Regions from separate parts of the Priestia sp. D3YE.R1 genome, predicted to be linked through region 3. Evidence: riboswitches for the same ligand, from Rfam matches in the RefSeq annotation. Region 3 holds a riboswitch; each other region holds the start of a gene.
What was found. Region 3 has a riboswitch for cobalamin ahead of nikA (nickel ABC transporter substrate-binding protein). Riboswitches for the same ligand answer to the same signal wherever they lie in the genome.

Region 1 (8,126 bases), on a different contig from region 3:
TTCGAAGCGGGTTTTTAGTGTTTTCACACTATGCTAGCAGCTTCAAATATCGGAGAGCATTGGTTTATATATCCGGTATATCCGGCGTGTTAATTCCTGCTTTTTTAATCGCCGTACTGCCCGTAAGTCAAGGTGGGTTTATTGATATAATTGACGGAACGCAGCGATTAAATTTAGCAAAAGTATTTTCAAGTCCGCACGTCTATTCATTTATCGGTTTTGCCATTACCTCTTCGCTGTTTTTATCGTCTCTGTTATTAGCAGATTACTCGAAGTCATCTGACGAAATGGAAGCTTATGCGGTCTATCGGCGTGATGCGCTCATTACGGGGCCTCTTTCCCTGCTAATGGCTATCTTTATTATGATTACAATGCAATCAGAAGCAAGCTGGTTATATGATAAAATGATGCAGTTTAAGCCTCTTCTTTACGGATCTGTAGGCCTATTTGTAATAGCTGGTATTGCTCTGCTGCTGCCTTCTCAAAAAGGAAAAGGCATGCCTCGTTTAGCCGTGGTATCTATTATCCTTCAATATTTCTTAGCAAGTTACGTATACGGACGAAGCCACTTACCTTATGTGGTCTATCCAAACGTAACGATTGAGAATGGATTTACACATCCCGATGCGTTTCGTTCGTTATTTATTGTGTATATTGTTGGCTTTGCTATTTTATTTCCTGGATTCTTTTATTTCTGGCGTCTATTCATGAAAGATAATAAAGAATACAGCAAAAAGAAGCCATATTAAAAAACCCGGTCAGCACTTGACCGGGTTTTCTTATGAAGCAGCAGATTTTGCCACTACTTCAGCAAAGTCTTTAGCAAATACCTTACATTTTTCTACATCTTCTCCAAAGGGAGAGAGCTCGATTTTCAAACCGGGAACGGCTATATTTCCGTTGCGTCCCTTTATTTTTTCTTCAATTAAATCAACTGCGCCGCAAAAAACATCATATGATGAATCACCTGAACCAAATACAGCCATCTGCTTTTGACTGAGATCTATATCATCCATTTCATCATAAAGATCTAAAAAATCATCTGGCAGCTCTCCATCTCCCCACGTATAAGCTCCAAAGATAATAGATTCTGCGGATACAAGGTCAGAAGCATCAATGTCATATACCTCTGCTCGTTTCACATGCAGTCCATGCTTGACTAATTCTTCTTCGATCAAATCGGCTATTGCTTCTGTGTTGCCTGACATACTCGCATAAGCTAGTAAGATTTCCTTCATATAAATGACGCTCCTTTACACCAGCAGTGTTGGCCGCACATCCCCTTCTTCATCACATTCTTGCTTAAGAGGACAATTTTCACACTCACTGGATGCATAATTCTTTTGAAAATGTTTTGGTTCCATTAACACACTTTTGACAATATGTAGTTGAAGTATGGCTTTTTCATAATCGTCTGGTGCAATATGATAAGTTGTTGTTTCTCCGGTTAATAATGAATAAAAACGAATTTGTTCAGGAACCTTTTTAAAAGCTTGTTTCGAAAAAACAATAATAAAGTCTTTCATTGCGTTCTTCACTTCTTCATGGTCATCTAGAATGAATTTTGTTACCGTATAAGACTTGTCTGTCCATGCAGCAAAATCAATGGTTAGAGAAAGGTTGCTTTGAATTTCTTCTACATAAACGCTGTATTTCTCAAACACAAAAAGAGGTAGCTCCACATGTGTTTTCTCGCCTAAAAACCTCAGTAAATAATCACTTACTTTAGCTAACACATCGTAATAGTGAATGGGTGATGAAAACATATTTGGCTTTAGGCGCCAATATTTTTCAATAAGCTGTAAAACATAGAGGTTTGAGCGATACTCAACTGGCTTGCTATAGTATGTTTTAATGATTTGATGGACAGTTACTTGAACATGCTGTTTCCAATCTATAGATGTCTTTTTCAAAAGAAGCTGCTGCTGATAAAATTTGTACGGACATCGAATAAATTGTTCGATGTGGTTATTGGAAAGTGTCTTTATATGCACTTTCATCGGTTCCATCTATGTCTCACCACCCTAATTGAAATTCATTCTCAATAATGATTAAAAATTAAATCATGAAATTTGCTCAATCACTTTACGAATAGCACTCCATGAATGTTTGACGAAATAAATTGGTTTTTGCTGTTTTTTTGCTTTCTCTTTAATGACTTTTGCCATATTGTGATTAATAAAATCCGTAATAACTAATACAAACCCAATATGTTCAGGAATTTCTCGCTTCACCATATTGCTTTTACGGCCATCTAAATGAATTACTTCATTAAACCCTTCTCCGGCTAGACGATCTGTAATATGCTTTAACCTGTCTCCTCCTACAACCATTACTGATGACATGTTTGTTCCCTCCCAATTAATTATTCATTTAATGATTTGACAACAACCTGTATTCTTTACTATATACACAGTTTAATTGAGAATGATTCTCTTTGTCAATGTTTAATTGATAAAAATTCTCAATTAAAATGAAAGTCTACTACCTTTCTTATAAGTTAGCTGAATTTTGACCATACTATAGCTATCACATACAAAGGAGGGTTAACGTTGGAACAAAACATTCTTTGTGAAGTAAATAACTGTCACTTTTGGAAAAATGGAAATCACTGCAGTGCAGAAGAAATTTACGTAGTAAGTCATAGCGGAAAACATGCAGCAAGCAGCTATGAAACAGACTGTAAAACGTTCAAGCCAACTGAAGCGTAACCCGCAAAAGGACAGCCTCTGGGTTGTCTTTTTTCTCTCTTCAAGATCATAAAAAGGAGACTAATATGAAGACTGAACAACTGATTCATTTTTTTAAAGAAGAAGCCATAAAGGCAAATGAACAAACCTTTCCAATCTATGTACAATCGTTTACTCATTTATGGACATACAAATGGGGAACACTTGAAAATATTCCAGAAGAAATTGATGACTTAATTACTACACGTGCGTTAGAACTTGGACTTATTCACTTAAAAAAAGCTGACTAATCGATAAGGAAATTAGTCAGCTTTTGTGTTTATAGATCATCAAATCCATTTGCATCTGATGCTTTTGTATATTGTCGTGATTTCTGTTCAAAGAAATCCGTTTTCCCTAAATCTACCTCTTGATAAGCAATAATCCAACGAAGAGGATTTTCAATCGGTGCTTCTGGGAAAGCAGCTCGACCGAAGCCTAACTGATTACAGCGTTTGTTAGCCATATATTCAATGTACTGCTGCAGTTCTTTCATCGTAATGCCATCGAATTTTTCTCCAATAACAGATTCCGCCCATTCAATTTCAAGACGGGCCGCCTCTTGGAACGTTTCAACTACAAACGTTTCTAGCTCCTCCGTACGATAAGCTGGATTTTCATTTAGTACTTCCTTGAAAATCTTTTCAAATAATCCAACATGAAGCTGTTCATCACGATTGATATAGTTAATCATCGTAGATGTCGCCACCATCTTTTGATTTCTCGCAAGATTATAGAAGAACGCAAATCCGCTATAGAAGAAAAGACCTTCTAAAATAACATCATATACCATAGACTTCAAAAAGTTTTCAACCGTTGCTTCTTCGCTAAATGCTTTATATCCGTTTGTAATAAAGTCATTTCGTGCCCGAAGCTTTTCGTCTGTACGCCAGTATTCAAATACTTCATCTTGTTTCCCTTTTGGTACAAGACTTGATAAAACATATGAATACGAATGATTATGAACCACTTCTTGCTGCGCTAAAATAATCATTAGAGCATTAATCGAAGAATCGGTTACATAGTCAGCTACTTTGCTAGCATAATCTGATTGAATACTGTCCAGCAGCGCCAGCAGGCCAATAATTTTCAAAAAGCTCTCTTGTTCGTCAGCGGTTAACTGAGGGAACTGCTTAATATCTTGACCCATATTAATTTCAAACGGCGTCCAGAAATTAGCTAGCATACGCTTGTATTTAGGGAACGCCCATGAAAATCGGACGTCATCCCAGTTTAGAATATTGGAGCTCTTGCCGTTGATGATTCCTGTCGAACGGTTCGGAGCTGTTTCGTTCATTAATTCTCGTTTTAACATGCTTGTCATCAATTATTCACTCCTTTTAACTATGACAGCTTTCACATTCTTCAATGACTTCACTTGATGTTGAACGTACGTAATAGGTCGTTTTTAATTTTTCTTTCCATGCCGTCATATGAAGATCCAGTAACTCTTTTGCTCGGATATCGTTTTGTACATATAAATTGAATGAAATAGATTGATCAATATGGCGCTGGCGCTTTGCGTTTTGCTTAATGCTCCAGTGCTGATCAATTAAATAAACGGACTTATAATACCAGTTTGTTGCTGGCGATAAATCTGGTGCCGTCACTGGGATTTTATAATTTTTCTTTTCCTCTGAATAAAACTTACGGAAAATCGGATCAATACTTGCCGTAGAACCCGCGATAATAGATGTTGATGAATTAGGTGCTACAGCCATTAAGTATCCATTTCTTATCCCATTGCTTTGAACTTCGTTACGCAGTTCATTCCACGCTTCGCTTGTGTATTCACGTGTTTCAAAATAAGCGCCTGACTCAAAATCTGAGCCTTTAAATAATGGATATGCGCCTTTTTCTTTAGCTAAGTTCATACTTGCCTGCACGGTTAAGTAAGAAATTTGTTCATACAATTCATCGCAGTATGCTACCGCTTCATCTGTCTCCCATGCTATTTTCTTCAAGGCAAGCAGATGGTTCCAGCCAAATGTGCCAAGCCCAACTGCGCGGTACTTTTGATTCGTTAGCTTTGCTTGAAGTACTGGCAAATCATTTAGCTCAATAACATTATCAAGCATGCGTACTTGAATTGGAATTAAACGTTCAAGCACATCTTCAGTTACGGCTCTCGCTAAGTTAATAGAAGAAAGATTACATACGACAAAATCGCCCGGATTCTTTGTAATAATAATTTTTCCGTCTTCCGTAATTTCCTCCGTTACGACCGTTGTACTTTGATTTTGCGTGATTTCTGTACATAAGTTACTGCAGTAAATCATACCCGCGTGGCGGTTTTGATTAGCTCGGTTAACCGTATCACGATAGAACATATAAGGAGTTCCGGTTTCAAGCTGCGAAAGCATAATGCGCTTGAAGATTTCAATAGCAGGCACTGTTTCTCTTGAAAGCTGTTCATTGTTTACACACTCAGCGTAATGAGTGCGGAACGAACCGCTGCCTTCTTCTTCATCATAAAAATCTTCTAACGAGTAGCCCATCAGCGTACGAACTTCGTGAGGATCGAATAAGTGCCAGTCTTCACGTGCTTCTACTTTTTCCATAAACAAATCTGGCAGACATACGCCAGTGAATAAATCATGCGTGCGCTGGCGTTCGTCACCATTGTTCAGACGCGCGTCTAAAAATGAAAAGATATCTTTATGCCATACGTCTAAATATACGGCAATAGCTCCTTGTCGCTGACCTAGCTGATCGACACTTACAGCCGTATTATTTAGCTGTTTCATCCATGGAATTGTTCCTGATGATACGCCTTTAAAACCTTTTATATCACTTCCTCGGCTTCTAATATGACCGAGGTAGACACCAATTCCGCCTCCATTTTTACTAAGCGTGGCCAAATCTGTATTGCTATCATAAATACCGCGTAAGCTGTCATCAATCGTGTCAATAAAGCAGCTAGACAGCTGTCCGTAGCTTTTTCCTGCGTTTGAAAGCGTTGGAGTGGCAACCGTCATATATAGACTAGAAAGCGCCCAGTACGCTTCTTTTACTAATGCTGTTCGATTTTCTTTCTTTTCTTGAGACATCAGTGTCATAGCAATGATAAGAAAACGTTCTTGCGGTAGTTCGTATACGCGCTTATCATGTGATGTCGCTAAATAGCGATCTGCTAATGTCAACAATCCAATATATGTAAATAAACGATCGCGTTCAGGAATAATGACTGAAGCAATTTCATTAATTTCTTCTTCTGTATATGTTTTTAATAGTTGTTTATTATAAATGCCGATTTTTGTTAGTTCTTGAATAAGCTGATAAAACGAACCGTACTTCTCTTTTTTATCATAACCTCGGCTGTCTGCTGCTTTTCGATATAGTTCGTTTAAATAGACGTCTGCTGCCACGTACGTCCAATCTGGTTCTTCCATTGAAATACGCTCTAGGGCTGCCAAAATTAGTACGTTTGCAACCTTTTCGTCCGTCATATTTTCCTTTACTGTAACAGTTTGAATAACCTTTTCCTCATACAAAGAAAAATCAAGCTGCGTAAATTCTTTTTTTAGACGTTCAATATATGCAGTTAATTCATGTAGAATTGTAGGCTTTAATGTATTCACCATAAATATGGCTCCTCTCTTCACTTCAAAATAAAAAATCGCTCACCGTACCTCGGTGAGCGAATAGAACGAAGATAGAAGAAGACACTAAGTCTTTTCTCAATCCTCGCTCTACCCTCTCACCTCCCGAAGAAGATAAAACGACATAAAAAAGGCAGGTCTCCTGACTTATGCTTCTTTTTACTTTAAGGCCTTCCCATGATGTTTACTCACAGTGGATCTCCTTATTTCATCAGCATTCACAGTTGCGGGGACAGCTTTGGATTTTCACCAAATTCCCTTTTAAGTCTTTTTATCAGACACCTTTTTCACTGGAAAACACAAAATATAGTATTTTATTATTGTTTAACAAACAACATATTGTGTTATGTTATAAACACATTATATAGGACAACTTAGAAAACTATCAACCTATTTTCAAAAATAATTTTGTTTTTTACGATAAAACCCTTCGACTTTTTTCATCAAACTATTCCATCATAACATGTTTTGACACGCTTGATGGAACAATGTGCTCTTTTTAAAAAATTTGTCCTATTTTTCTACTAAACATTGACAACATCAATAAAAAAAACCGTTTTTCATAAAAAACGGTTTTTTTTATTTGTATTCTTTTTCAAATGCTGTGATTGTTTTGATAAACTTTTTATCAATATCGTACCCGATCCCCGGTTTTTCCTTCACCTTTATTACTCCGGCTTCTACCTCTACTTCGGGCTTAATAATATCTTTTTCCCAATAGCGAGACGACGCGGAAATGTCACCTGGTATCGTGAAAGAAGGCAGTGTGGCAAGGGCAATGTTATGAGCTCGTGAAATCCCGGCTTCTAACATCCCTCCCACCCAAAGCCTTACACCGTGCTGGGCGCATAAATCATGAATCTGCTTTGCTACGGACATTCCGCCAACTCGACCGATTTTCACATTGATAATTTTGCAGCTTTTTTGTTCGATTGCATGACGTGCATCTTCATAGCTCACAATACTTTCATCTAAACAAATCGGCGTCTGCATTTGCTTTTGTAATAATCGATGATCAAGGATATCATCAGAACTTAACGGTTGTTCGATCATCATTAAATTCAATTTATCTAGTTTTTTCAATGAATCACTATCGCTTAACGTATAGGCTGAATTGGCATCAGCCATAAGAGGAATGCTTGGAAATTCATCTCGAATTTGTTTCAGTAGCTCATAGTCAGCACCCGGCTTGATTTTTACTTTAAAACGCTTATAGCCATCTTTCATGTAAGTCCTTATTTGTTCTTTCATTATAGAAATATCATTTAAGCCAACTACCACTCCAGCTTCTACAGCAGGCCTTACTCCGCCAATCACTTCAGCTAAGGGCTTATTTTGCCGCTTTGCATACAAATCCCATACAGCACAGTCCAAAGCTGCTTTAGCCATGTTGTTCCGCTTCAAAGGTTTGAATAACTTTTGAACATCTTCTGGTTTTTGAAGATGCTGATGAAGAAGCGAAGGAATTAAAAAATCGTCTAACATATGAAAACATGTCTGAATCGTTTCTTCCGTATACCAAGGAGATGAAAACGCAACGACTTCTCCCCACCCTGTAAATCCCTTTTCATCTTCTACTTCAAGCAAAATCAATTCTCGATCCTGGACCGTACCATAGCTTGTTGAAAAAGGAGAAAGAAGCTTCATGTCAATTTTATAGAGATGGACTTTTTTTATAATCATCGATTAACTCCCTTTCTGTATGAACGATGATAGCTTTCGGCGTATGATTTTATTAGAAGCCGTTCGGGGCAGCTCCTCTACTCGAACGAAATACTTTGGAAGTTTGTACTTT
Region 2 (8,126 bases), on a different contig from region 3:
CTTTAAATAATCATAATTTTCAATCTATTATTTTTATAAAAAAAAGACAGCGCAGGCTGTCTTTTTTAGTAGGTTTACACTTTTATTTAGTTAAAAATAGCTTTTTAACATCTACTTTTTGATCTTTAACAATCGTATACGTATCCTGCTTTTTATCTTTAAAATTAAATGCTTTTATGTAATCATCATCGTAAATCGTTAAGCCGTACGCATCTTTTCCGTTTTCAACGATTCTCACCCAGTAAGACTGATCAAACTTTGGATCGAGTTCCTTGCTTTTTTTCACTTCTACTTTTGCCAAAGAATGTACGATTTGCTTTATCTCTTTTTTATCATCTACTGCACGTTTTCCTTCGTCCGTATCTATTTCAATACGCGTAACGTTTGCTTCATCTACTTTTATGACGTCTTTTAACTGATAGGCTTTCCCGGTATATGTAAAATAAAATACGACGATAAATAAAAGTGCAGCTATAATAATCGTTCTTTTTTTCAAAAGGAACCTCCTTTTCTACATCACGCTGCATTCACGTGATACACCTTTTTATTCCTCCTGTTCCGCACTCCTTTAGTAAAATACTGCCTCCTACAAGCAGGCTGTAGATTAATCTCGGAACAGGAAATATTAACGTTACCATCAACAGTAACATGCCCGTACTTGTAAGAGCTACTTCTGCAGCTCGATTTTCCATTCATTTCACCAACATCGCTTGGTAAATTTTTTATATGAAGTGATAGAAATAATATTAATCTTCTACCTACTTATGTATTGTTCGCGTATAAGACAGAATCGTCAACACGCCTACTAGGAAGATGGTCGCTTCACATTGCCTTTTTCTTTTTAACTAACTCATGATTTATGAAATAAAAACAGCTCATCTACCGTTGCTCCCAGTTTTTGGGCCATCTGGAAAGCCAGCGCTAAGCTTGGATCATACTTATTGTTTTCAATTGCATTAATCGTTTGTCTCGATACGCCGCATACTTTCGCCAGTTCATCTTGAGACATCTTTTTGCTTTTACGCAGTTCTTTAATTCGATTTTCCACCATTCATCACTCATCTCTAAAATGTAAAAAACTTTTTACATCCATATCTTATATTATTTTCCTTGTTACTGTCAAATATGTTTGACAAAGTAGAGTCTTTTACATAACTGAAATAGAGATTGGAACAAAAGTAGGTTAGTTGAAGAACAACGCGAACGAGTTTGATTAAGAATTCACCTTGTGCTAATTTTTTTATGGGTATGGTAAACGTAGGTTTCGTGTATGTAGGTGCTTCTAGCTGATGATTGGAGGGCAAGGCGAAGACTCCTGCGGGGGAAAGCGGAACAGGTGAGACCCCGCAGGAGCGCAAGCGACGAGGAGGCTCAGCGGCCGCCCGCGGAAAGCGAAGCCTTGCACGGAAATCATTAGCGGTGTAACAAGCAATTCATAGTAGTAATATTAAAGCTCCTTACTCATATTAAACCACTTCACGCCTGCATGCTGAGACTCCGCAACTCCTTGATTCACATATCCGTTTTTTTCGTAAAAAGGAATCAATTCCTCTTTACATGTTAAGGTAACCGTTAAGCGCTGTTTGTTCCGCGCTTGTTTTTCAAACTCTTTTAGCAGCATACTCGCAATTCCTTTATGATGATGCTTAGGATTTACAACGATACCCAAAATACTTTGATGACCGCCTGTCTCAGGGTTCGAAATCGTTTTTTCAAACAAATCATCCGTAATAAACGGAGCTGAAATGACGGGACCGTTCACATATCCGATTATTTCTTCATTTTCTTCGGCAATGATAAACGTATCAGGAATGGTGTTGATCCGCGTGATAAATGCATCTTTTGAGGCAGCTTCCTCAGGTGTAAATCCTTTGTTTTCTAATGTAAGCAGTTGGTTTAAATCATTTTCATGTACTTGTCTTATAATCATTGAAACGTTTCCTTTCATTAAAAACTACTATTATATATCTCTCTTTCTACTATATATAAAAATGCCCAAACAAAAAAGGATTGACCTCTGCATTATACAGAATTCAATCCTACTTCGCTTTTTAATTAACGTCTTGATTATTTGATAAATGCACCAAACGGCTTGCCCACCGGAAGCACAACTTGACCATAGTGAGTATTTAATACAGCCGCTGCAGATCCATAGAATGAAAACAGAGCGATCAATAGCTCTGATACTGCTGCTAGTAAGTGCGTGTATTCATATGCCACACCAAATGTACTTAGCGATAATCCAATAAATAAGAAATCAATTAACACAAAAATAATAAATAATACTTTATGAGTGCCCATTGCTCCAACTGTCATAAAAACGCTGAAAATTAAGTAGCCGACAAAAGCAAATGCGAGCTGCTTCGGATCCGCTTCTTTTGCGAGCGCTTCCCCAAATGCTCCAAGCTGAATAAGCCATGTCATGCCGACACCTAGCCAAAATAACCCGAAGGCACCAAAAGCCGTTGCGCCGAAGGTATTATTATGTTTAAAATCTTGCATAGACGCGATTAGCTGCCCTATCCCGCCTAAAAAAATCGCCCATGGCAATACCAATGAAACACCATCGGTTACCCCAAGCTTTTGAAACGATGCAACAAGTGTCACCATGGCAAGTCCGAATAGGCCTAGCGCTGATGGATCCGCTGTTACAATTTTAACGTGCTGCGTGCTGTTGTTACTCATGTTGTACCTCCCTGATTTTAAAAACACCTTTAAAAAGATACAAAAATCTACGGGAAGTGTCAATGGATATTTTTGGCCTTTAAAAAACCCATAAGACCAAGCAGTGTAGCGTTTACACTGCTTGGTCTTTACTTTCTTGTTATTAAACGTTTTGTAATAAATTTTGTCTTGTTTGTTTTGCAGACTCAACCATCACTTTTAAGGCTTCAACCGTCTCGCTGATTCCTCTTGTTTTAAGGCCGCAGTCTGGATTAATCCAAAATAATGCAGGATCAAGCACCTTCAAAGCGCGGTCAATGTTTCGTGTCAGCTCTTCAAGCTTTGGTACGCGCGGACTGTGGATATCATATACGCCAAGTCCAATTCCTTGATTGTACGTATGTTCTTCAAACGCATAAATTAATTCACCGTGGCTTTTAGACGTTTCAATGGAAATGACGTCGGCATCAAGCGCTTTGATCGCATCAATAATCTCTTCGAATTCCGAATAGCACATATGCGTGTGAATTTGCGTCTCATTTTGCACGGATACCGTGGCTAGCTTAAATGCGTACACCGCGGCGTTTAAATAACTTTCCCAATTTTCTCGTTTTAACGGCAGTCCTTCACGCAGCGCGGGTTCATCTACTTGAATCATCGAGATGCCCTGACTTTCAAGTGCTTCCACTTCTTTTCTAAGAGCAAGCGCAATTTGATTTGCCACGTCGTAGCGCGGGATATCATCACGCACAAACGACCAGTTTAAAATCGTAATCGGACCCGTCAGCATTCCTTTAACCGGCTTATCGCTTAGAGACTGTGCGTAGACCGTTTCTTTGATCGTCATCGCCTGCTCGTATGAGACATCTCCGTAAATAAGCGGCGGCTTCACGCAGCGAGAACCGTAAGATTGCACCCAGCCAAACTTCGTAAACTGAAAGCCTCCTAATTTCTCACCGAAGTATTCGACCATGTCCGTACGCTCAAACTCTCCGTGCACAAGTACATCTAAGCCGATATCTTCTTGAATTTCAATCCATTTTTTGATTTCCTCGTTAATGTACGCTTCATACGCTTCGTCTGTTAGTTCTCCTTTACGCCATTTTAGACGCTCTTTTCGCACTTCTTTTGTTTGCGGAAAGCTTCCAATCGTTGTCGTTGGAAGAAGCGGCAGCTGAAACGCTTCTTGCTGAACGCGTTGACGTACGTCAAACGGCGCTTGACGCTCTGCTTTATAGCTGTGCAGCTGCTTCAGCTCTTTTTGCACGTCTTGGTGATTTCGAAAAGATGATCCATTTAATGCTTGAATCGCTTGTTTACTTACACTTATTTCTTTTTCTATTGCTTCTTTTCCTTGCTGCACCGCTTTTGTTAAAAGCGTGATTTCCTTCAGCTTTTCATCTGCAAAAGACAGCGCGTTTTTTAGAATTGGCTCAATGGTTTTTTCGCTTTTCACCGTGACAGGAACATGTAATAGACTTGATGAAGGCTGCAGAATCAAACGGTCTTTTGATACGGCTTCTTCAATTTCACTAAGCGTTAAAAGCTGCTCGTCCAAGTTTTCACGCCAAATGTTTCGTCCGTCAATCACTCCTGCTGCCAGCACTTTATCAGTTGGAAAACCATATTTATTAAGCGCCGTGAGATTTTCGCCTCGGTCATGTACAAAATCTAAGCCAATACCATGAACAGGAAGAGCGACTACTTCTTTATAGTGATCCACGCTGTCAAAATACGTTTGCAAAATGACTTTGACGTTCGGTGCCGCGTCATGCAGGACTTGATAGACTTCTTTGTACAGTGCCAGGTCTTCTTTTGATAGCGTTGTAGCTAAAACCGGCTCATCTATCTGTACCCACTCGACTCCTTCTGCCTGCAGCTCCGCTAAAATAGTTGCATACAGAGGAACAAATTGTTCAACTACTTTTTTAAACTCACTTTCTTTATATCCTTTTGACAGCTTCACAAATGTTACTGGACCTAAAATAACGGGTTTGCCTTTGATATTTAGCTTTTGCTTTGCTTCTTTGTAAAATTGAAGCGGGTGATTTTCTACAAGTGCCGGCGTGCATTCCTCAAGCTCGGGTACGATGTAGTGATAATTTGTGTTGAACCATTTTGTCATCGTAGAAGCTACCGCACCTTTTGTTCCTCGCGCGATGTCAAAATACGTTTCAAGCGATACCGGCCCTCCGTCATATTCAAAGCGCTTTGGCACCAAACCAAACATAGCGGCTGTATCTAACACGTGATCGTATAAGCTAAAATCGCCGACTGGAATTAATTCAATTCCTGCGTCACGCTGTTTTTTTAGATGCCCTAGACGAAGAGCTTCAATTTCCTGTAGAAAGATATCTTTCTCTAGCTTTCCTGCCCAAAACAGTTCGAGCGCTTTTTTCCATTCTCGTTTTTCACCAATTCTTGGATAACCTACGTTTGAACTTTTTACACTGCTCATTTTTTCCACTCCTTGTATATTTCTTTTTTTCCGCTAAACTAAAAAATCTCTCTTTTCGAAATGAAAAGAGAGATGATACGCATACTTAACTAAAGTTGAGATAGCCTGTTTTTCTCAACACGTATTCCTCACTCCTCTCTATATCCCGTAGAGCTTAAGTGCATACAACAGGCAGGTCTCCTGACTTAGGTTCATCGCTTCCTATCCCTTCCCATTTCAGCATGAAACAGTGGTTAATAAGTTGCTCCCCATTACAGTGGCGGGACCGCGCCGGCTTTTCACCGGTCTTCCCTTTTAAGCTGCGTACATTCGTTACACAGCACCTGATGCATTTCTATGAAATTGTTCATTCAAAATACCTTCACATAAAATAAAAAGCCTCTCTATCGTGAATAGAGAGGCATAGTATCTATGAAATCCTCTCTTATTTTTCAAAGCCGTACGCTTTGCAGGATGTAGCACCTTTTTAACAAGAATGTTAAATGGTTGCCGGGCTTCACAGGGCCAGTCCCTCCGCCTCTCTCAATAAGAGTTTTAATTATTTATAATATTTTGAATGTAGAGTCATCTTAACACCTTACATTTACGTTGTCAAAAGAAATTGCAAAAAAAATTAGTTTTCAGGAGGTGCTGACGCTAATTTTTGCCTTAACAATTTGTAATCATCTTTTCGATGTGTTTCGATCAAGTCTTTTGCTCCTTGATGATACCCTGAAGAATAAATGTACTCTACCGCGGTTTCAATAAGCATTCTCTTTTCTTCCGCACACTCCCGATCCATTAAAGGGAACAGTCTACCTAAAAGGTCATTTAAATCTTCCTTAATAAAACGATTAAGTCCTTCTTGCATCTTTTCGTTTGCCATGATAGCTCCTCCATTTGCTGTGTATGTTCTAAGCCTCTATAAACAGGCAGTTCACTGTGAATTTTAAGATAAAGTTAAGTCATTAAACAGTATATCAAGTGAATGTTTTTCTTCAATTACATATGTAATACAAATATATGACAAATATAGAGAATATATCATCATTCATTATCTATTATAACGTTTGACTGAACCTTCTGCTACAAGGTTTCGTACGGTTTTCCAAAAGAGGTTGAGACATAACGAAGTGAATCTCATCTAAAGGCAACTGGGATACATGAGCTGAATCGCTTGTGACACCGCAGTTGATTTCCGTACAAGACTTCGCTTTCCGCGGGCGGTCGCTGAGCCTCCTCGTCGCATACGCTCCTGTGGGGTCTCACCTTTTCCGCTTTTCCCGCCGGAGTCTTCGTCTTGTCCTCCAATCACCTGCTAGAAAGACTTATACACATGAAATCTACGTTTACCCTAATAAAAAAAATGAACCACTAATCAAGCATCTTGATCAATGGTTCGTTTTTCACTTCGTCTAAAACCCTTTTGTCCCAGCCTCTTTTTTTGAACCTAGCTTTCTACTTTCTTGTTTTTACAAACAACTTCTTCGAGGTCGTCCAAAATCCTTCCAAAGAAGAGGGCCTAAAATGTCGTACCGGCTAACAAAAAACTCCGTAAAATTATAATTATTTAAAATTAAAGGCGGCTCAAAATCAAGGGGAGCACCCGCGCCTCCTGACAATACAAAATCAGTGCCTCTTCCAAGCGTAAACGACCCGTTTCTGTTTTTTCTAATAAACTGCTCGTCATACGCATGCACGTGGCTGACTAACACTTTTTTCACGCGGTGTTCTTGAATTAAATCAAAAAATTCTTGACTTTGAGGAGTCGTTACAGGAAACCCTTCAAGGTTTGTCCACCGGCCGATATTTGGCTGGGCATGCATGGCTAAAACGGTATTACAAGGAGCATCCTCTAGCTGCTGCTCTAAATAATGAAGCTCTCTATCTGTAAATCCATATATTTTATTTTTGGGACTGATGACATTATTTAATGCGATGCACCGGAAGTTATAGACAGGAATATCAATGACCCAGTGTACTTTTCCGATAGTGGCTCTGAAGTTTTCGAGATTGCTTTCATCAAGGTATAGTTCATCATGATTCCCTACGCATACAAACATAGGAATATTTGGTGCAATTTTTTCAACAACTTTAACAAAGTGCTCCAAATACTCTTTTTTCCCTGTATAGACGGTGTCTCCCCCATGAATAATAAACAGCGGGTTCAATTCCACCGCCTTTTTTAACACAAGCTCAAATTCACCGCTCATCGTAAAACAATTATCGTTTGGTCCGTCACCTCTGCTGTCGCCCATAAAAACAAAGTTGAATGGATCTCTCGGATTTAGTTGTTTAATTCTTTGCTTTAATAATCTTTCAGAACGTTCATGAAGCGTCAAATTCATCAATTAGTTAATCCCCCTATTAATAAATAAAGTTAGTTAAAAGTAAACAAGCTTACTTATTTATATGAGCATTTGTTGATGAAGGTCACTACCGTCTTGTAAGCAGAACGCACATTTAAATGAGTTTCCATAGCCTATCTATTCTTTCATTTTGTTCAGCACTGATGGGACAACATAAAAGTTAGAAGAAACTCAACAGATGAAACCTGCATTCACCATAAAAAAACGAACCACTAATCAAACAATTTGATCAGTGGTTCGTTTTTCACTTCGGCTACCATACTTTTATCGCAGCCTCTTACATTTAAACAACAATTAGACGTATTTATTGCGCTCAACTGGACTTAAAGAATTTCTTTCAGAACGAGCTGCCATGTCCGTTTCAATTTGCTCTAGGCTACGTCCTTTTGTTTCGACAACTACAAAGCGTATAAAGAATAGTCCGAGAACACAAATGATCCCAAACGTTGAAAAGATAACGCCTAAGCTAAACTGATCAGCTAAAATAGGGAACACAAGCCCTACTGCCAGCGATCCTGTCCAGTTAAAAGCAGATGAAATCCCAGCACCGATTCCGCGCACAGAAAGCGGGAAAATTTCTCCTACAATGATCCACGTAAGCGGCGCCCAAGAAAACGCATAGCAAAGGATAAAGCAGCAAAGAGCAATTAGCGTAA
Region 3 (8,126 bases):
AGGTTGTGATTCACCTGAGACTGAATAAATTTATTAGCGAATCTGGCAAAGCGTCAAGACGCGGGGCAGATAAGTTAATTAGTGAAGGAAGAGTAACCGTTAATGGAAAGGTTGCAAAAATCGGAGATCAAGTTGAGCCTGGCGATGATATTCGAGTAAGCGGCCAACAGCTTCGGATTGCTCGAAATAATGTATATATTGCGCTTAATAAACCAGTCGGCATTACAAGTACGAGTGAAAAAAAAGTAAAGGGAAACATCATTGACTTAGTCAATCACCCTTTGCGTATTCACCATGTCGGACGACTAGATAAGGATTCAGACGGCTTAATTTTACTTACAAATGACGGCGATATTATTAACGAAATTTTACGTGCAGAAAACAAGCATGAAAAAGAATATATTGTTGCAGTAGATAAGCCCATTACACCGGAGTTTATTAAAAACATGTCTGAGGGAGTAAAGATTCTAGGTACAAAAACGCTTCCTTGTAAAGTGACACAGCTGTCTAAGTACGAGTTTCAAATTATTTTAACACAGGGCCTAAATCGTCAAATTCGCCGTATGTGTGAAGTGCTGGGATATGAAGTATACCGTCTTCAGCGCACGCGTATTATGAATATCCATTTAAACAACTTACCTGTTGGGCAATGGAGAGATTTAACGAAAAAAGAGCGTACGCAGCTATTCAAAGAATTAGACTATGAACCTAAAGAGTGGTAAATCAAAAGACACCAGCCTGTTAGACTGGTGTCTTTTTTTATTCGCATACAACTACTTGTCTAGAAAATACGCTTTTGCGCGCTACGCAGCGATCTGAAATAGAAAAGCCAGCTTCATGAATCATATGGTCAATCGTATCTACTGTAATCACGACTACTTTATCCGCAAAGCGGCGAGCGTGTTTCAAAATAGAAAGCTGATCTTCAGGCGTCGCGTGGGTGTAGAGATTGTAAGGCATGTCGATGATAGCTACATCATAGTGAGTTGTAACATCCGAAATCGGTCCAGTTTTGACATCACCGCTTAAGCCGAAATGCGCAATATTTTCACGAGATCCGTCGGTCACAAGTGGATTGATATCGCGTCCTACAATATCAATGCCCATTGAAAGAGCCTCTACTAGGACTGTACCAATACCACAGCATGGATCAATCGCTTTGATTCCTTCAGGCTTTGGAACGGCAATGTTAGCTACAGCTCTTGCAAGGCGGGTACTGAGTGCCGTAGAGTATTCACGCGGTTTCTTCAAATGATGCAGCCATACAGCTTCGCTTTTTTGATATTTTCCAAAATACCAGCGTCCTTCAAATGTAACAATGCCAAACAAATGGTCAGGGTTATGCAAGTCTGCTTCTGCTACAAAATGCCAACCCACATCACGTTCAATAGCACGCTGACCTTTATAACTTATTTTTTGATCTTTTTCCAAGTCATTAATTTTCATAAAAATGAGTTTGAATGTTTGATCTCCAAGGTCAATATCTTCTACTTGTTTGCAAATATCTGCAAGGTCATCTGATTCATACATAATATCTAATCGCTCTTTGATAAAAGGGCTTCTGCTTGGATCAAGTTTAACGGCACTTTTTATGATAGGTTTCTCAGTTTCAATTTCAAAAAGAGAGCGTCTCTCTAATTGACATAGTGAGAGTTCCTCTTCGCTGCATGCGTATGTGTAGATATACTGGGGCAGCTGCGTATGGTTATTCAATATCGTATCATCCTTTATCGTATCTAATTATCCTTCTTCTCAAACAATAGCGAGAAAAGAAGAGAAAAGCAACGAATTTAAATATATTTGGCCGTGAATACTAAATTGAAGCGCTACATAGTCCACTTATTTGACAAAACATGCTAAAATAACTGATGATAACCTGCATGTGCTGCTGTTTATACAAAAGAACTGGATCAAAGTTTCTCAAAAATCATTTACACACTGCTGACATTTTGATGAATAGGAGAGGCTACGTGATGTCTAAAAGTGATCATGAAAAGCAACAGATGAGTCGGGCTGATATGAAAAAACAAGCCAAAACATCCTCGCAAAACCTTGTGATGAACGTACTCATTGCCATTGTATCTGTATGTATTTTAGCTCTTATTATAAATGTTTTTATACTAATGAAATGAGCCGTTATGCTGCTCATTTCTTTTTATTAGGTTCAGCTTTTATTGAAGTTTTTGAGGTCTCTTTCAGTAGAGAGCACATTTTGAATAGCATATCTTTTTTTTACAAATGATAGTTGTGATATGATGAAGCAATAATACATTAGACAAAAAGCTGGAGGTTACTTAGTATGCCATTACTCAGATTTGATGTAATAGAAGGAAGAGACGAAAAAGAGTTAAAAACATTACTAGACGCTGCTCACCGAGCAATGCTAGAAGCCTTTGGCGTGCCAGAACGTGATCGTTATCAAATTGTACACCAGCATCCTGCTCATGAAATGATTATTGAAGATACAGGTCTTGGCTTTGAGAGAAGCAAGGATTTGGTTATTATAAGTGTGACGAGCAAACAGCGAACAGAAGAGCAAAAACAAGCTCTTTACAAATTAATTGTAAAAGAGCTGGGAGAAAGCTGCGGTATTCAGCCAAACGACATTATGATTTCAATTGTTGAGAACGGTAATGCTGATTGGAGCTTTGGCATGGGGGAAGCTCAATTCTTAACTGGGAAATTGTAAAACGGTTTATTATCTAGAGAAGCCCTTATTTCTAAGGGCTTTTTCTCATTTTGTCTATAAAAATATTATTCTCTTAGTCACATCTTACTCAAAATTAAATACAGACATCTGTCAAATGAATGATACAATAAGCTTATATGCCGTTTTGAGTGGGAAAACCAAAAAAAGTTCGGCGTACTAACTTCAGAACAACAATAATTTTACATAAAGATGTAAAGATTTAAAGGTTAAAAGAGAAATGTATAAAATCTGTAAAACAAAAGAACAGTTACGCGTTAAATATAGGAGTAAAAGGTTCTTCACGTGTTTTTTCGGATAATAAGAGAAAGTAATTTTGATCATTGAGGAGGAACTTAGAATGTTTGGATTTGATGCAGATGTATCGCCGTTAGTGCGAATTAAAGTAATTGGAGTCGGCGGTGGAGGAAATAACACCGTTAACCGTATGATTGAACATGGTGTACAAGGGGTAGAATTTATTGCCGTTAATACGGATGCTCAGGCGCTTAATTTATCTAAAGCAGATGTGAAAATGCAGATTGGTGCAGCATTAACGCGAGGATTAGGTGCAGGAGCTAATCCAGAAGTAGGAAGAGAAGCAGCCGAAGAAAGCAGAGAACAAATTCAAGAAGTACTGCAAGGCGCAGATATGGTATTCGTAACAGCTGGCATGGGGGGAGGCACTGGTACTGGAGCAGCTCCGGTTATTGCCCAAATTGCCCGTGAACTAAATGCTTTAACAATTGGAGTAGTTACTCGCCCTTTCAAGTTTGAAGGAAATAAACGTACGAAGCAAGCAGTAGGCGGTATTACTGCGATGAATGAATCGGTAGATACCCTTATTGTGATTCCAAACGACCGCTTGCTTGAAATTGTCGATAAAAAGACGCCTATGCTTGAAGCATTCCGTGAAGCAGATAATGTTCTTCGCCAAGGTATTCAAGGTATTTCAGATTTAATCGCTGTTCCGGGGCTGATTAACCTTGACTTTGCTGATGTAAAAACAATCATGTCTAATCAAGGATTTGCGCTTATGGGTATCGGACGAGCTTCCGGATCAGATCGGGCAATTGAAGCAGCGAAAAAAGCGATTTCTAGTCCGCTGCTAGATGCATCGATTGATGGAGCAAGGGGCGTGCTGTTGAACATTACGAGCGGCAGCAGCCTGAGTCTTTACGAAGTACAGGAAGCAGCAGATATTGTCACGTCCGCTTCTGATCAGGACTTAAATATGATTTTTGGGTCCGTGATCAATGAAGATTTAAAGGACGAAATGATGGTAACCGTTATTGCCACTGGATTTGATGATGAAGACATTTCACCATCAGCTTCTACTTCTAGAGTTTCAAGAGCACGCTACTAAATTAAATAACAAGCTTTTATGGTGGTAATTGTTTTTCAATTGCCTTAAAAGGGAATCCGGTGCAAATCCGGAGCGGTCCCGCCACTGTAACAAGGAGCCTTATGTCAAGAAGCCACTGTCTATTTAGAGACGGGAAGGCGGTATAAGGCAGTGACTTGAAGCCAGGAGACCTGCCATAAATCGCAGCACACAATAACCTACGAGGATAGGGAGGTGTTTTGGCAGAATCAAAAATACGATAAACAAGGGATACGTTTATCTAGATTTGTTGTGAAGGCAAGCACTTCTTTTTTAAGAAGTGCTTTTTTGTGTATTTAAAATAGAAGGTGGAAAAATGAATGACAAATAATAAAAAACTTGTATCTATATTACTTTTTGTTTTACTTTGTCTTACTGCTTGCACGTCTCATGAAGAGAGTATGAGTATGAAAAAAGGAGAGAAAACGGATAAAAGCGCTACATTTTTATTTAATTTCACACCTGCAACCCTTGACCCCCATACCGATGATGATTACACGGCAGTTCGTGCCGGAGTGGGAGAGACGCTTGTTAAGATTAGCGACGATTTAAAACTAAAGCCTTGGCTTGCTGAAAAGTGGGAAACAAAAGATAACGGTCTTACGTGGACATTTGCAATAAGAAAGAACATCACGTTTCAAAATGGAAAAGCGCTGGATGCAAGCGCCGTGAAGTCTTCTCTTCAAAGAGCAATAAATCAAAGCTATGCGATGAGAAACGCTTTAAAAATCAAAGAAATGAAAGCAAACGGTCATATGCTCACAATTACGTTAAAAGAACCAATCCCTAAATTTCCTTCTGAATTAGTGCATCCAAATACAGCTATTATAGACGTTCATGCTTCTAATATAGCTAAGAAGCCCACTGGTACGGGCCCATTTCGCGTCTTGTCTTTTGATCAAGGAAATCAAGTGAAATTAGGGAGATATGAACATTATTGGAATGGGAAAGTGAAATTGAAAAACGCGATTTTTGCATTTAACGAAGATGCTAATGCGCGAGTTGCTGCTCTTCAATCTGGAACAGCCGATATTATTTATCGCCCGCCTTTAGAAAGCTTGAGCACTTTACAAACAGATCCGTCTTTTAAGGTAAGTGGAGTACCTAGTGTGCGTACCCATTTATTGCTTTATAATCAAACCAATGACGCATTAAAAGATGAAAATGTAAGAAAAACTATCGATGCTTTATTGAACCGAAAAGAAATTGTCAGCAGCATAATGAACAATCAAGCGGCAGCGGCTCGAGGGCCATTTTTACCCCAATTTCCTTTTGCTGATAGTACTGCTAATGATCAAAGAGGTATCGTATCTGCTAGAAAGTATTTGGAGAAGGCAGGTTATCAAATCAAAAATGGAAAAGCAATCAGAAACGGAAAGCCATTATCGCTCTCTCTTGTCACATACAGTTCTTTGCCAGAACTTCCTTTGATTGCTCAGCTTATACAGTCTAATGCGAAAGAGTTAGGAATCAATATTAAGATTCATCTCGTTGAGGACAGCGATGAATATTTAATGGCAAAAGATGATTGGGATTTAGCATTGTACAGCCTTATCACAGCACCTAGAGGGGATGCCAGCTATTATTTAAGTACGAACTATTTGCCCGGCGGTGGTTTAAATGCCAGCCGGATTAATGATGATAAGCTAACAAAAATGATTCACCAGTTAAATTCCACAGTAGATGACGCAAAACGAGATCAGTTAGCCAAACAAGCAACCGCCTTGATTAATAGAAAAATGCTGACGTCATCGATTGTACACCCAAACATTGTTGTTGCTTATAATCAAAAAGTGAAAAACTGGACAACAAATCCAAGCGAGTATTATATGCTGACTCAGCATTTAGATGTAACCTCATAGTCAATATTGAGGCATAGATAGGGAAAAGAGAACGTATAAAATGACAGATAAAAGGACGTGACAGTAACCGTGCAAGAAGTACAAATGTATCAAATTAAAGAAGTAAGAGAAAAGGATGCTGAAGTGGTTCAGTTTGTCATGAATATGCGAAATGAACTGTTTCCTATGCTGGAAAAAAATCAGCTTCCTGTGGATTTGCTTCATTTTAATGAACATTATGTTCAAGCGAAAGGCGCTGCTTTTTTTGCAGCTGTTACGGAAAGTCAACAAGTAATTGGGACCATTGGTTTATACGCTTACGATGGACGGTTTCATGCATTAAAAGAGCGATATGAACATAGAACTGCAGCCGAGATTGTAAAGTGCTATGTGGATCCAGCGTACCGACGTCTAGGCATCGGACAGCAGCTGTTAAAAGCGGTTGAACAATTTGCCCAAAGTCATTTTTATGACACGCTGTATCTGCATACTCATCCTTTTTTACCTGGAGCTATTCCTTTTTGGGCTTCACAAGGCTTTATCAAAAGGCTAGCTGAACAGGATGAACCATGGAATACGCTGCACATGGACAGAAAAATACAATGAGTCATAACGTAACGAGATAATACAGTAATTACCATGGAATCTATATACGGGCTCGTGCTATAATGAACGTAACTTACATTTATAGCCTGTAGGGCAAGTCCTTACAGAAAAGAACCACGTTTCGAATTGGCTGAAACGTGGTTCTTTTCTATGAAAAACAAATAAAAAAATATTTTTGAAAATATATATATGAAATCGCTTTCAATATAATGAAATATATTATATAATTACTAGTGTTGTGTTGTACTTTGTTAGTGTTAAATCAATATCCTACATGTGTGAGCCGATTGCCTTATGGTAGTCGGCTTCCTTTTTATGGTAGGATCCTAAAAGGAAATAGCATTCGTTAAAATGGCTGTAATCGTCATGATGATAGTTGTCCCAAAGGCCCATTTAAAAAGGAACTTTTGATGCTCGCCGAAATCTACTTTAACCAGTCCGATCAGAATGAAAGTAGCAGGCACTAAAGGGGATAGAGGAAACCCAGTTGTGGAATGTCCCAATAAAGCTGCTCGTCCTATTTCTACCGGTTCTACGCCAAAATTAGCGGCTGTATGGCTAATAACAGGCAAAATGCCAAAGTAATAAGCATCAGGTGAAAACACAAAGCTAAGAGGAAGGCTCGTTATTGCTACAACTAAGGGTAGGTGAGAGCCTAGCCATTCAGGAGTAAGACTGACAATTGTATTGGCCATAGCGTGCATCATTTTTGTTTCTGTAAAAACGCCTGTAAAGATTCCTGCTGCAAAAACTAATGTACTAACCATTACAAAGCTGTTTGCATGACTTAAGATTCTTTCCTGCTGCTCTTTTGGATGAGGAAAATTAACAAATAAAGCAATGGCAAAGGCAATGGCAAATAAAATGGGAATAGGGAGTATGTCTAAGATCAAGAGAGCCATTAAGCAAAGTGTCAATAAGGCATTAAACCAAAAAAGTCTAGGCGGCTTTGCAGGTGGCTCATGAGCTGAAAGCTGTTCAGCAAAAGCCATGGATGCCCCTTTTAAATGAATGGTTCCTAAGCGCGCTTTCTCTCTTTTTCCAAGTAAGTATGCTGAAAATAAAGTCCACATCAATCCGGCTGCCATAGCTGGAATCAGAGGGTTAAATAAATCTGATACTTCTAATTGTAGACTTGCTGCCGCTCTTACTAGAGGACCTCCCCAGGGAATCATATTCATAACACCCGCGCTTAAACTAATAACACACGCAAGTATTAGTCGGTTCATTCCTAATTTTGTGTACAAAGGAAGTAAGGCAGAAACCGTAATTAAAAATGTAGAAGAGCCATCTCCATCCAAGCCAACGAGCATTGTAATAACGGCAGTTGCCATTACAACTTTTAAAGGATCTCCTTTCACAATGTTTAGGATACGAGAAATCATAGGATCAAATAAACCGACGTCAATCATTAATCCAAAATATAAAATAGCAAAAACGATCATGATGGCCGTAGGAGCTACTTTCAAAATACCTTTCATCATCATATCTCCCATATCAGCACTAAAACCTCCAATTACCCCAAAGAAGATAGCGACAAAAATAAAAGCAACAACCACGGACAAGCGTTTACTAATAACAAGAAAAAGAAACGTTACAATCATTCCAA
Region 4 (8,126 bases), on a different contig from region 3:
GCACTTCTGAATAGTTTCCGCTTCCCATACGTCCGAGCCAGCTGGTGAAGAGAAGTAAGGGCCCGCCGTAGCGAAAAGCGTTCCAGATTGAAATAGATATAGTTGCTAAAAGAACTGAAGCAGTAACAACAACTGCGCCAATTACTAGTTTTCTAATAATTGAGTAGTCAGAAATAGTTTGATGTTTGTTAGGGGTATGAAAAATCCATGAATAATTTTTCTTTGAATTATGAAAAATTGTAGCTGTAGATTCATATTTGTCTTTTTCAATTTTTCGGGAAATAATGTCTAAAGGCTCATACTGCTGTTTTGTTTTGGGCATTCGAAAGGAAGAGATAACTTTGCCTTGGTTGTTAATAACTTGCAGAGAAGCATCCTTACTTAATAACTGCTTTTCCAATTGAGGTACTTTTTCAGTTATTGGAAGGCCGCCTTGGCTGTAATTTTTATATAAATCGTATAACTGGTCTTTTAATTCATTTTTATAGCCTAGTATGTAGTATGTGGGTTGTACAAGAAACGTATCCAGTTCTGTGACGATATGATAGTCTCGAAATTTTTTCTGTTTTTCAATATCGAGAAGTTGATTAATTGTATAATGTTTAGGGATATTTTTAGGAGTATTAACTTCTCCAATTACATCTCCTTTTTTGTTTACCACTTGATACCATAGGTTTTCACTTTTAATTTCTTTCGTTAAATCTTTCGGTATAGTAGCTTTTCCATTTTCAATAACTGTATCAGTCGTTAACATGCTTAGGGAACCTGTAGGAAAGTCTCTTCTTATATCTTGATTTGTAAGATATACAGCTATAAATATAAAACAACAAAAAATAACACAGCAAATGCAAATAGAAGTCATAATAAACTGAAACGAAAAATGAAAGGTCAATCTTCTTTTAATTGATTTCATAGTGCTTTTCCGGTCACTAATTTATATCCAAGCCCTCGTACCGTAACTAAATGTTTTGGGGTGCTGGGGTTATCTTCGATTCTTTCTCTGATTCTTCGAATATGTACGGTTACCGTATTATCGTCTACGAACTGGTTATATCCCCAGACGGCTTCAAGCAGCTGTGATTTAGAAAGAACAATATTCATATTTTTACAGAAATGAAGGAGCAGCAAAAATACTTGTGCGGGGCAAGCAACCGTTTGACCATCTACAATGAGCTCTCCAGCGGATTCATCTATGATAAAACGATCAAACTCATAGCGATTTGAAGGCTGTGATTCCATTTTTACAGGATTTCTTTCGGTCAGCGCTTGTTTTCTGCGCAGTCGTGCTTTAATTCGTGCCGCAATTTCTAAAGGGTTAAATGGCTTGGTTACGTAGTCGTCTCCGCCCATGGCGAAACCTGTTAACACATCCAAGTCAGATACTTTGGCTGTTATGAACAGGATATATGCGTTTGAGAGCTCACGAATTTTAGGACAAATATCAAATCCGCTTTTATCGGGAAGCATGACGTCCAACAAAATAATATCAATCGTTTTATTATGTAAAACATCTAGCGCTTCTTGAGCGGTGTGAGCTTTATAGATTTGGTTGAATCCTTCTTTTTTTAATACTGTCTCCAACATTTTGACAATAGCAATTTCATCATCAACTAGCAATATAGATGCATCTTCCAATATAAATCACCTCTGTTTCATTTCATACGTATTCGATTTTAGCATAAGAACATTACGAAAAGATTAACAAAATTGGAAAATGTTAAAGAAAAGATAATCTCCCGTTTATTTTCTTGAAAACTTCATTTCATATACTAAATATACAGACACATAGTAAAGGAGTTAAAAGGATGAGTAATGATTTTAGGCGAGTTAAAGTAATTGATAGTATGAGAGGATTCAGCTTGTTTGGTATTTTACTAGCGAATATGCTGATTTTTCAATATGGTATTTACGGAAAGGATATGATTCATCTCTTCTCGCTATCACCAAGTGATTCAGCAGCCTATGTCTTTTTAAAAGTCGCGGTAGAAGAAAGTTTTATGCCAATCTTTACTTTTTTATTTGGCTATTCAATGGTGAAGATGAAAGAAAGCTTAGAAAGAAGGCAGTTAGGAGTAAAAAGGCATTTCTTTCGCCGCTTTCTTCTGCTTCTAGGGTTTGGCCTGCTGCATGGAGTACTTTTATGGGAAGGAGATATTCTTACGTTTTACGGAATGATGGGGATATTTTTATTAGTTTTCTTTTTAAACCGTAAAGCTAAAACGCTGTTGGTATGGGCATCAATTTTGCTGATTCTGACCGGAGCGGCTGGTTACGGTTCATTACACGATAACATGTATCTTCTTAGTGATAAACAAACGCTTACCACATACGTAAAAGATACGATTCATGTGTATGGAAGTGGAACTTATGAACAAATTAAAGACCACCGCAACAATGTTGATCCGATGAATATAGCAGGATATAAATTTGCTTTTGCCTTCTTGTTTACACCATTTATAATGGGTGCTTTGTTTTTGTTTGGTATGTATGCGGGGAAGAAAAAGTGGTTTTACGACGTTTCAGCTAATCAAAAACAGTATGGCCGTTGGGCGGCCGTGTTGGTTCCGCTTAGCTTGCTGTTAAAAGGAACTATGTACGTATGGCCAGATGCTAATTGGGCTGGTTCTACACATATGTTAGGTGGGAGTCTCTTATCTCTTGGTTATATTGCAGGCTTTGCTTGGCTATATGCGAAATACGAGAAGTCATTTTTGATGAAGGCTTTTGAAAGCGTAGGCAGGATATCGCTTAGTAATTATTTAATGCAAACGGTTATATGCACGACGATTTTTTATGGTTATGGATTAGGTTATTTCGGAAAGCTCGGCATGATTGCAGGGGTTTTTGTCTGCATAGGTATTTACGGAATTCAGCTTATCGGCAGTTATATGTACGTGCAAAAATTTAAAACTGGACCGGTGGAAAAGCTGCTGCGCATATGGACAAATTTTTCTTGGAGTGGAAAGCCAAAAGAGAAAAAAACTTTACCGTCAGAAGTAAATCATCCTTTTGTTGGATGATAGCAGTCAAACTTATGTCAAAAGGAGATTTTAAAAATGTGGGCCATTAGTATAAAAGAGTTTCAAAGCTTATTTAAAAGCATTAAATCAATTATCGTTATTATAATCGTATGCGGTGCTTCCTATGGAATAGCCCATATAGTTAGTCAACTTGGAGGTCAACTGACGAGCGCACAGATTCGAGATGGAGCCAACGGGGGAATTTTGGCGATGCTTCTCGGGTTCGGACCTCTGTTTATTTCAAGTCTTTCTCATAATGTTATTAATCAAGAAATTAAAACAAGGACGGCAAGGTTTTTAGTTACTAAAACATCAAGAGAGCGTATTGTACTAGGGAAATTCTTAGGTATTTGTTGTTTCTGGCTCGTTTGTATCTCTCTTTCATTTCTATTGATTGCGTTTATTTCGCATCATTTTTCTTTTTATATATTTTTAGAGTGCCTACTATTCACTATGTGCATGATTTCATTTGTATTAATGCTTTCAGCTTTGATGCCAAACCCAACTCATACTATGTTTTTATCAATTATTTTATCGTTTGTTCTACCGGTACTGAGTGGATGGAGCATATTTTCATCAAAAGCGTACATTGCATGGTTTAAGTATGTGACACCCTACTACTATTTAAAGTTGGAGAAAGGGTATCTAACAGTTCTGCTTATTTTTGCAGCACTTTGTTTATGTACGGCACTTTGGAGTTTTAAAAGGAGAGAAGTATAATATGTATGCTATAGAAACAAGTAAATTAACTAAAAAGTATGGATCTAAAACAATTGTTAACAGTATTAATTTACAGGTACCACAAGGAGAAATTTACGGATTTTTAGGGAGAAACGGAGCAGGGAAGTCTACATTTATTAATATGCTTACCGGCGTTTCATTTCCTTCAGCAGGAGAATTTACGCTGCTGGGACAGAGTGATATTGATTTAGAGCTTCAGAAGAAAATAGGTGTGCTTCCTGACTATGCTAACTTTTACGATGAGATGACAGCGCTCAATCATTTGCGCTATTTTTTAAAGATAAATGGCCATCGTTTTTCTAAAGAACACTGTAGTGATGTACTGAAGAAAGTAGGATTAGAAGGACATGACCATCAGAAAGTTGGAAAGTTTTCATTTGGAATGAAAAAGAAGTTAGGAATTGCTCAAGCAATTATAACAGATCCAGATCTTATATTTTTAGATGAACCAACTTCTGGAGTAGATATTGAATCTGCTCTCCACATTCATGAATTAATAAGAGAACTTCAAAATCAAGGCAAGACGATTTTTATGACGTCTCATAATTTAAATGAAGTTGAGAAGATTTGTACACGCGTAGCGATTATGAAAAATGGGGTTATTTTAATAGAAGGGACAATGGAAGAACTGCGCTTTCAATACCAAGCGAAAAAAACGGTGATGATTAAACATGATCCTTACCCAAGCAGCCATAAAGAATATATTCAACAGTTTTTCCGTACGGTGAGTCCGGACGTGGAATACCATCACACGTACACAAAAGTGATGCTTCAAAAAGAGAGAAATATCCCTCTGATTATTCGCGAATTGATTCAATGCGGCATCGATATTTATCAAGTTCACGTAGAAGAACCTTCTTTAGAAGAAATCTTTTTGCAAAAAAACATTGTGGATCATTCACAGGTAAGTTAATGGGCAAAAGTCCGTTGGCTTACTACTCATCCTGAATACGTTATTTATAAATATCAGTTAGGAAGCCTCTGACAAAAACATGTTCATTTTCGCAAGAAACTGATAAGATAGCTAATGACATTTAAAAATAAGAAAGGATTTCGATTATGTTATCAGCTATTAATTCAGTAGACTATGCCATTTTCCATGCGGTGAATCAGTATGCCTCGCATGTGAAGTTTGTAGATTCGCTAATGGTATTCTTTGCAGATTATGCCCAGTATGTACTTATCGTTTTACTCGGCTTGTTTTTACTTATTAATAAAAACGGCAGCCGTGTTGTAGCATTTCAAGCTTTATGTGCTTGTGCCACAGGAGTCATTATCAATAAAGTGATTAGTTTATTTGCTTATCGAGATCGTCCGTTTATCTCTCACCACGTGAATCAGCTCATTGATCACGCCGCGAATTCTTCATTTCCAAGCGATCATGCTACATCTGCATTAGTTATCACTTTTACCATTTGGCTGCATTTCAAACGTTCAGGACGCATGTGGGTTTTCATGGGTGCACTCATTGCATTTTCACGCGTATGGGTTGGCGTTCACTATCCATTCGATGTGTTAACAGGAGCTATTTTAGGCTGTGTGCTGGCGCTGTTTATTCATTATGTTATTTTTAATACGAAAATCATGAGAGCTATTACTAATCTGTCTATTTTTCGAAAATCAGCTTATGACGGGCAGTCTCAATATTATTAAGAAAAAGTCGCAAATACGCGGCTTTTTTTATTGGGAAATTTTTAATGTATTTAATACTTGTTTTTTAAAATTAAATTTTGTACAATTAAATTACAGAAACGATAAATAAAAACATCTAATAAAATTACTAAAAAAGAGGAGAGATTTATACATGAAAGCTTTATATGAAACAACAGTTGTTAACACAGGTGGAAGAACAGGAGAAGTTCACTCTTTAGATAACATCTTTAACTTAGACGTGGCAACACCGCCAGCGCTTGGTGGAGAAACAACGACAGCAACAAACCCAGAGCAGCTATTTGCAGCCGGATACAGCGCTTGTTTCAACAGCGCGTTAGAATTTATGCTGAAAAAACATAACGTAGAAATTAAAAGCAGTGAAGTAAAAGCTACGGTTCAGCTGCTTCCAGATAAAGCTGATCAAGGAGTAAAAATTGCTGTAGCGCTTGAAGCTCATATCGAAGGCTTAGATTTAGAAACAGCGAAAAAGTATGTAGACCTAGCTCACTCATACTGCCCGTATTCAAAAGCAATCAGCGGTAACGTAGACGTAACGGTAGAAGTAGTTTAATTGCTTTAAAAAGCCCTGCTAAGCATGTAAAGCTTAGCAGGGCTTTTTTATTTGAATTTTCTCTATTCATTTGTAAGGAGTACTAGTATAATGAGGAAGAAAATGAATCATTCGCACAGTTTAGGTGCTCTTACATAGAGTAAGAGGTAACAGGGAATCGAGTGCAAATCTCGAGCGGTCCAGCCACTGTAAGCAGGGAGTTTTCTATCATATCGTCACTCAAAACGGGGAAGGCGGTAGAAAATGATGATCTCAAGCCAGGAGACCTACCTATTCTGTACACTTGACTCTTCTAGGAAAGAGGCGGTGTATCAAGGTACGCAGTGAGCAATTGCTGTTTATTTTCATATGCCGACACATCCTCAATTTCTATAGAATTGAGGCTTTTTTACGTTTTATTTTAAAAAAAGGAGTGTAGGAAATGGAAGGTTTATCAGTTTTTTTACTTGTCTTTTTATTAGGAATCAGGCACGGATTGGATGCAGACCACTTAGCTTTTATTGACGGCCAGACCCGATATAATTGGCGAATGGGCAGCCGTTTTGCCCCGTGGGTTGGAACGCTGTTTTCACTAGGTCACGGAGGGATGGTGGCCGTCACGGCCGGGGTGCTGGGCGTGGTGATGAAGAATTTTACATTTCCATCGTATTTCGATCATTTTGCATCTTGGGTATCCATTATCTCCCTCTTTCTAATCGGGACATTAAACACATATCATTTGCTTCGAACTAAAAATAAAGAAGAAGAGTTTCAGCTGAGCGGGTTAAAAGGGAAGTTTATCCCGAAAATCGCAAAAGGAACAACGAATCCTTTTTTAATTATTCTTGTAGGAGCATTGTTCGCTTTAGCAGCTGAAACGGTCAGTCAAACGGCCGTGTGGTCTCTAGCTGTAGGGAACGCAGGCAAGTATACGCCGCTTTTATTAGGACTAGTATTTATGTTTGGAATGATGCTGACAGATACAATCGATTCACTGATTGTACATAAAATGGTGAATGAATCGAGTAAGTTTGGGCAATCTGCTTCTCGCTTGATGGGCTGGGTTATTGTTGTCCTCGCATATGGTGTGTCATTCTATTTAGCATTCACTTTCTTTAACCCATGGGCTGAAGTAAACTTTGAAATGGTTGGCGTTATTCTATTTATTTTTTTAGTGTCTATGTTTATTTTTGTTAGTGTGAAGTCAAAAGGAAAAAATATCAAAATAAATATCAATTAATAAAATGAAAGCTTTAATCTGTTGAAGATTGAAGCTTTTTTGTATAAATTTGTTGAAGTTTATGGCTATTTTCCGTCGGTTATGAATAAGTTAAAGTATTATCTGTATTTAAAGGATGGAAAATTGTCTGAAAACCATTATAATTAAGGATAATTTAAGAACGTTATGTGAAACGTAGAACATACTTATACGTACAATAAATAAAAGCAGTGAATGCACAAGCAGCAGGGGTTGTTTGGAGGAGGAATTGATTTGAGTCAGGTAATGGTAGAACAAAGCGTATTTAGTTATTTAAAAGAACACGAACAAGAGATGCTCGAAGATCTAGTGGGATTTGTGAAAAAAGAATCACCATCTTACAGTAAGGAGTTAGTGGATCAGTGTGGAATGTATTTAACGGAGCTGTTTCAAAAGCGTTTAGGGATAGGGTATGAAATCATAGAAAAAAAGAAGTAGGAAACCACTTGAAATTTACGATTGGGGAAGGAGAAAAGCAGCTTTTAATTATCGGTCACTTTGACACAGTATGGGAAAAGGGAAGGCTGAGCTTGAGAACAGAAGGAAACAAGCTTTATGGTCCGGGAATTTTAGATATGAAAGGCGGCATTGTGCAATCTATATGGGCGATTAAAGCAATTCAAGAACTTGGCTTAGCACTGGATAAAAAAATTGTGTTTTTCTGCAATTCAGATGAAGAGATTGGGTCGATTTCTTCTAAAAAATATATTGAAGAAGAAGCACAAAGAAGTGAAGCGGTGCTAGTAGCGGAACCGGCGGTGGCGGGTTCAGGTGCGTTAAAAACGTCGCGCAAAGGAGCGGGGATCTTCACCGTAAAAGTATGGGGACGAGCAGCACACGCGGGTAATCATCACAAAGAAGGAATCAATGCCATTGAAGAACTGGCGCGCCAAGTGATTTTTCT

Region 1: it holds a riboswitch for cobalamin, as region 3 does, so the genes downstream of both, ACOZIR_RS00120 (ribonucleoside-diphosphate reductase subunit alpha) here and nikA (nickel ABC transporter substrate-binding protein) in region 3, are expected to answer to the same signal.
Region 2: it holds a riboswitch for cobalamin, as region 3 does, so the genes downstream of both, metE (5-methyltetrahydropteroyltriglutamate--homocysteine S-methyltransferase) here and nikA (nickel ABC transporter substrate-binding protein) in region 3, are expected to answer to the same signal.
Region 4: it holds a riboswitch for cobalamin, as region 3 does, so the genes downstream of both, ACOZIR_RS24610 (sodium:proton antiporter) here and nikA (nickel ABC transporter substrate-binding protein) in region 3, are expected to answer to the same signal.

What each region holds. Positions count from the first base shown of each region.
Region 1 is NZ_JBLTHW010000001.1:17,454-25,579, reverse strand. It holds gene ACOZIR_RS00155 (cytochrome d ubiquinol oxidase subunit II) at 1-749, shown strand, start outside; gene ACOZIR_RS00150 (flavodoxin) at 780-1,238, opposite strand; gene ACOZIR_RS00145 (hypothetical protein) at 1,254-2,009, opposite strand; gene ACOZIR_RS00140 (DUF2325 domain-containing protein) at 2,064-2,345, opposite strand; gene ACOZIR_RS00135 (DUF1540 domain-containing protein) at 2,553-2,711, shown strand; gene ACOZIR_RS00130 (hypothetical protein) at 2,777-2,980, shown strand; gene ACOZIR_RS00125 (ribonucleotide-diphosphate reductase subunit beta) at 3,010-4,053, opposite strand; gene ACOZIR_RS00120 (ribonucleoside-diphosphate reductase subunit alpha) at 4,070-6,313, opposite strand; cobalamin riboswitch at 6,447-6,632, opposite strand; gene menC (o-succinylbenzoate synthase) at 6,911-8,014, opposite strand; gene ACOZIR_RS00110 (o-succinylbenzoate--CoA ligase) at 8,018-8,126, opposite strand, start outside.
Region 2 is NZ_JBLTHW010000001.1:1,314,271-1,322,396, reverse strand. It holds gene ACOZIR_RS06860 (DUF5301 domain-containing protein) at 83-496, opposite strand; gene ACOZIR_RS06855 (hypothetical protein) at 528-692, opposite strand; gene ACOZIR_RS06850 (helix-turn-helix transcriptional regulator) at 851-1,051, opposite strand; gene ACOZIR_RS06845 (hypothetical protein) at 1,294-1,425, shown strand; gene ACOZIR_RS06840 (GNAT family N-acetyltransferase) at 1,448-1,948, opposite strand; gene ACOZIR_RS06835 (acetate uptake transporter) at 2,068-2,685, opposite strand; gene metE (5-methyltetrahydropteroyltriglutamate--homocysteine S-methyltransferase) at 2,828-5,122, opposite strand; cobalamin riboswitch at 5,276-5,464, opposite strand; SAM riboswitch class I at 5,544-5,654, opposite strand; gene ACOZIR_RS06825 (hypothetical protein) at 5,736-5,987, opposite strand; gene ACOZIR_RS06820 (hypothetical protein) at 6,246-6,416, opposite strand; gene ACOZIR_RS06815 (metallophosphoesterase family protein) at 6,574-7,449, opposite strand; gene ACOZIR_RS06810 (sugar porter family MFS transporter) at 7,765-8,126, opposite strand, start outside.
Region 3 is NZ_JBLTHW010000007.1:30,711-38,836, forward strand. It holds gene rluF (23S rRNA pseudouridine(2604) synthase RluF) at 6-722, shown strand; gene ACOZIR_RS25240 (TRM11 family SAM-dependent methyltransferase) at 760-1,713, opposite strand; gene ACOZIR_RS25245 (hypothetical protein) at 1,974-2,132, shown strand; gene ACOZIR_RS25250 (tautomerase family protein) at 2,300-2,689, shown strand; gene ftsZ (cell division protein FtsZ) at 3,048-4,052, shown strand; cobalamin riboswitch at 4,055-4,244, shown strand; gene nikA (nickel ABC transporter substrate-binding protein) at 4,391-5,932, shown strand; gene ACOZIR_RS25265 (GNAT family N-acetyltransferase) at 6,002-6,517, shown strand; gene ACOZIR_RS25270 (CitMHS family transporter) at 6,844-8,126, opposite strand, start outside.
Region 4 is NZ_JBLTHW010000006.1:57,156-65,281, forward strand. It holds gene ACOZIR_RS24575 (sensor histidine kinase) at 1-754, opposite strand, end outside; gene ACOZIR_RS24580 (response regulator transcription factor) at 910-1,635, opposite strand; gene ACOZIR_RS24585 (DUF418 domain-containing protein) at 1,806-3,020, shown strand; gene ACOZIR_RS24590 (ABC transporter permease subunit) at 3,048-3,740, shown strand; gene ACOZIR_RS24595 (ABC transporter ATP-binding protein) at 3,742-4,674, shown strand; gene ACOZIR_RS24600 (undecaprenyl-diphosphatase) at 4,821-5,414, shown strand; gene ACOZIR_RS24605 (organic hydroperoxide resistance protein) at 5,566-5,985, shown strand; cobalamin riboswitch at 6,091-6,273, shown strand; gene ACOZIR_RS24610 (sodium:proton antiporter) at 6,407-7,204, shown strand; partial or broken gene ACOZIR_RS24615 (M20 family metallopeptidase) at 7,436-8,126, shown strand, end outside.